Regions from separate parts of the Lysinibacillus telephonicus genome, predicted to be linked through region 2. Evidence: riboswitches for the same ligand, from Rfam matches in the RefSeq annotation. Region 2 holds a riboswitch; the other holds the start of a gene.
What was found. Region 2 has a riboswitch for cobalamin ahead of MKY04_RS13200 (glutaredoxin family protein). Riboswitches for the same ligand answer to the same signal wherever they lie in the genome.

Region 1: linked by a shared signal. The riboswitch ahead of cobJ (precorrin-3B C(17)-methyltransferase) and the one ahead of MKY04_RS13200 (glutaredoxin family protein) in region 2 are both predicted to bind cobalamin.

The regions. Positions count from the first base shown of each region.
Region 1 is NZ_CP155468.1:300,489-302,964, forward strand. It holds gene rhaS (rhamnose ABC transporter substrate-binding protein) at 1-322, shown strand, start outside; cobalamin riboswitch at 696-873, shown strand; gene cobJ (precorrin-3B C(17)-methyltransferase) at 1,049-2,476, shown strand, end outside.
Region 2 is NZ_CP155468.1:2,734,581-2,737,056, reverse strand. It holds gene MKY04_RS13210 (ECF transporter S component) at 1-33, shown strand, start outside; gene MKY04_RS13205 (hypothetical protein) at 30-710, shown strand; cobalamin riboswitch at 783-965, shown strand; gene MKY04_RS13200 (glutaredoxin family protein) at 1,097-1,327, shown strand; gene nrdI (class Ib ribonucleoside-diphosphate reductase assembly flavoprotein NrdI) at 1,324-1,692, shown strand; gene nrdE (class 1b ribonucleoside-diphosphate reductase subunit alpha) at 1,695-2,476, shown strand, end outside.

The DNA.
Region 1 (2,476 bases), 2.2 Mb from region 2:
GGGTAAAGTATTGACGGATAAAGGGTTAGCGGGGGAAGTTGCTTTAACAGGCCTTGGTTTACCTAGTGAGATGGCAAGTTATATTGAAAATGGTGTATCCCCATGGATGTATTTATGGAATCCAATTGATGTAGGTTATGCAGCAGGCTATGCCTCTGTAGAACTTGTTAATGGAAAAACAGGTGCATTGGGCGAAACGTTTGAAATAGGTGAACTAGGTTCCTTTGAGGTTGTAGAAGATGGGGATGGAACGCAAATTATGCTTGGGGATCCATTTAAATTTGATTCTTCAAATATTAGCGAATGGAAAGATGTATATTAATTAAAAGATAATGTGTGGTAAAAATCTCTGTTTTCTTAAAAGCTTACTACACTAATAATATGAAATAGTCAATAAGAACCTGCTCATTTTTACCTTTGAAAATGAGCAGCTTTTTCTTTATTATAGGTAGAAATTTTTACTATTTATTTGGGGACGTTTGGGGATAACTCTAATTTATAGCTTGAGAGAACGCATAGGAATTGCATACTTTTTCATTTTAGGATTAGTCATCATTTACAAAAAAATTCATTTGATAGCGCTGTACTGCAGTGCAGTATTAAGATTTCCATTTTTCTATATTTTTTAAAAAATAGATAATTATTCTTTTTATTATAATTGTAATATGATATTTTTAATTCATACTATTATTTTACAACTAAATAGGTTATTAAGTGCTCGATTTTTCGAGGTAAAAGGGAAACCAGTGCAAATCTGGTACAGCCCCCGCTACTGTAATTGCTGATGAAATCACAATGCCACCATAAATTTGGGAAGGTGTGAGAGTAAAACGAAGCTTAAGTCAGGAAACCTGCTTGATAACGTTTAATCAAACTTTTCGGAGGGAGAAGTTTAGGTAAAGTAGTATACTATACTATTTTTGTTTGTTCTTATATGAATGATCAGGCCTTTACTCCCTTCCGAGAGTAAAGGCCTTTTTCTATTAAGATACCTTCTTTAAGAGATGGTAAAGAGACGTATTTAATATATGGATTTTAAGGAGGAATCATATTGCAAAAAGGGAAAATTTTCGTTGTTGGTTTTGGTCCAGGGGATTATGAACATATTACAAAACGGGCAATAGACGCTTTGCAGCAAAGTGAATTTATCATCGGCTACAAAACATATGTCGAGCTTATTGAACATCTTGTTACAGCTAAATCAATTATTAGCACCGGAATGACTGAAGAGGTTTCTCGGGCACAGGAAGCAGTTAAACAAGCAGAAGCCGGAAAAATCGTATCTGTTATTTCCAGCGGTGATGCAGGCGTATATGGAATGGCAGGGCTTGTGTATGAAGTTTTAATTGAGCTTGGATGGACAGAAAAGGAAGGGATTGAGGTTGAAATTGTTCCTGGAATTTCAGCTATTAATTCCTGTGCTAGTTTACTAGGTGCACCAATTATGCATGACTCTTGCACGATAAGTCTAAGCGATCATTTAACACCTTGGAAATTGATTGAAAAAAGAATTGAAGCCGCTGCCATGGCTGATTTTGTTATTGCATTTTACAACCCGAAAAGTGGTAGAAGAACAAGACAAATAGTTGAAGCGCAGAGAATTTTACTAGAGTATCGATCTCCTGATACACCTGTTGGACTAGTAAAAAGTGCTTATCGCGACCGTCAAAATATTGTTATAACAACGTTGGCAGAAATGTTGGATCATGATATCGGCATGTTAACTACAGTTATTGTTGGAAATTCAACAACCTTCTTTTATGACAATAAAATGATTACTCCTCGGGGCTACCAAAGAAAATATACACTGGGTGAGGAAAAGCAGGCATTGCGCCCACATCAACGCTTGAAAAAAGAGGCAGAGCCTTGGGCAATGGATCAGGAAACAGGAGAGGCACCATCGGGGTATGAGCGTATTGAAAGGAAGCCTAAAGAAAAATCAATTCAGCAACCGAAAAAATCTTCACTGGAAATGGCTCAATTAGCAGTTTCACTCTTAACAAAAGGTAGTTCATCGACAGCAGTACAGGAGAAAAAAATTGTACAACAGGCGATTGAGTCGATTTTTGAAGTTGCAGTAAGTCCAGGAGTAGCAAATAAATTCTTTACCCCGGAACAGATGCGAACACTCGCTGATATTGTTGGTGAAGAAGGGACAATGGAGTATACACCTGAACATCAAATTCACCTAAAAATTCCTACTACTGATCCGACAGCGATTACCGATAAGCTGCAATCAGTTGGGTTTTTAATTGCTCCAATAGGAGATGTTGCAAACATTAAAGCGTGTGATTTCTGCTACGGAGAAAAGGCCGATTCAATTCCATATGCAGAGGCGCTTCAAGAAAAATTTGGCGGCATGAATCTACCAAAACAATTAAACATTGGCTTTAATGGTTGTGGGATGGCCTGTTACCGTGCAGTTTTCGATGATATCGGAATTGTGTATCGAAAAAACAAGTTTGATATTTTCCTA
Region 2 (2,476 bases):
GTTTTTAATGAACGAAAGGTTTCGAATGTATGAGAAATGCCATCAAAATTGATCATAACACGGTTGTAACAATTGATAATGCAGGATGTATTGGTGAGAAAGAATTTGATATTGTTAATGTGTCTAATAGTTTGACTGCTTATTATACTGCGCGTGTAGCAATACTAGAGCAATGGTGCGCGGGAGCACATCCTACTCATATTTTTTTATCAAACTTTACAGGTGATGCTGCATGGAGTGATTATGAGAAGGGAATTCAACAAGTATTTGAGGAAATTGGGGAGAACTTGCCGCCTATAAAAGGCTCAACTGAGTCTAATTTTGAATCAATGCAATCAGCCTTAAGCATTATGATGATTGGAAAAGTTGCATTTGAAGTGAGTACAAATCATCTCTATCACTGGTTTGTAGTAGGGAAGCCATTAGTAGGTCAAGAGGTAGTGGAGCAAGCACAGCATGTAGCTAAGTTGCACGAGTTATATAAACTATTAAAATTAGGTATTGCAAAACAAATATGGCCAGTTGGATCAAAAGGTATCGCTGCAGAATGTGAAAGAATTTTCGAAGGAAAACATTTCTCCTGTAAGTTGCCTTTAGAGAAGACAAGTGGACCTTCAACCTCTGTAATCGTCGCCGTAGATAAAGAACAAGTTCATCTATTCAAAGAAATAATGACTGTACATTATGAAGCAATCCATATAAAACTCTAATATTTATATGAAATGCTAGTTTTTTCTTGTTAAGTTTAATTCAATATGATAATATGATGACATATACAATATATAGTGTTTTGTTTATATTGGTTCTACTATATGTAGATTAAAAGGGAAATCAGTGAAAATCTGATGCTGTCCCCGCAACTGTAAATGTGAACGAAAGTCGGATACCACTGTGCTGCCAGCATGGGAAGGTGATGAGTAGGAAGAAGCATAAGCCAGGAGACCTGCCAAATAAACAAATTCTACATTTCTTCGGGGACTGGGAAATGGAGGCAAGCTGGGTATAAATAGTACCCGTCTGTTTCCGTTTACATAAAAAGCTATCCCTAGTCAATTAGGGGTAGCTTTTCTATTTATATAAGAAAGGGAGAACATAGATGAAATTATATACAAAAACAATTTGTCCTAAATGCATGTTAATGAAATTCGAACTAAATAAAGCTGGTTTTGAAGGGGATTATGAAATCATTAATATCGAACAAAACGAGCAAGCTAAAAATAAATTAGTAGAAGCTGGTATTCTATCAGTTCCAGTATTAGAGATTAATGGACGACTAATTCAAGACATAACTGAAATGAAAGATGCCATCAGCAGGATTTTAGTATGATAGCATTCGCAAGTCGAACAGGCAATGTTAGGTATATTATAAGTAAATTAGGTTTGCCCAACATTGAAATTTCACAAGGGTTAGTAGTCAATCAACCTTTTTTGCTTTTTACCTATACAGATGGGTTAGGTCAAACACCTAATATTGTTGAACAGTTTCTTTTACATAATTCTCAATTGTGTAAAGGAGTTATCGCAAGTGGGAATTCAAATTTTGGACAAGCAGTCTTTTGTAAACCAGCAAATACAATTAGTGAAAAGTATAATATACCAATTGTACGAAAAATTGAATTGCGGGGATTCCAAAGTGATTATGATGCAATAATTGAATTCTATAACAAAGTTATTGGATTGGTGGGAGTTTAGAAATGAATGAATACTTAAACTTGAACAATAAAGTTTTAAATACGTATAGCACTACAGGCGTGCTAGATTTAGAGCAAGATAGAGAAGCTACCCGCAAATATTTCTTGCATAGCATCAATGTGCGAATGCACAACTTTAATGATTTAGAAGAAAAAATAAACTATTTAATTAATGAAGGCTATTATGAAAAAGAATTCCTAAGCTTATATACGATGGATTTTATTAAAAAAATATATAAAATCGCTTATTCATATAAATTCCGTTTTCCTTCCTTTATGAGTGCAAGTAAATTCTATGAGGGGTATGCGCTGAAAAGCCGCGATGGAAAGGAAATTCTTGAGAGATATGAGGATCGAATTGCAATTATTGCACTTTATCTTGCACAAGGTGATACAAATTTAGCAGAAAGTGCTGTTCGCCATATGATGGAAGCCTACCAACCAGCAACTCCAACTGCTTTAAATAGCGGAAAGAAAGCTCGAGGAGAATTAGTAAGCTGCTTCAAGCTTTCAATGGATGATTCAATGAATTCCATTGCAGAAAATATCGGCTATTGCTTAGAATTATCTCGGCTAGGAGGAGGGGTAGGAACATTACTTACAGACATAAGACCTTTAGGAGATCCTATTAAAGGCATATTAAACCGTGCAAGCGGCGTTATGCCAGTTGCAAAGTTACTTGAAAATGCATTTTCTTATTCTAATCAGCTCGGTCAACGTAATGGCTCAGGTGTTGTCTATTTAAATATTTTCCATGCAGATATTGAAGAATTTATTTCCTCAAA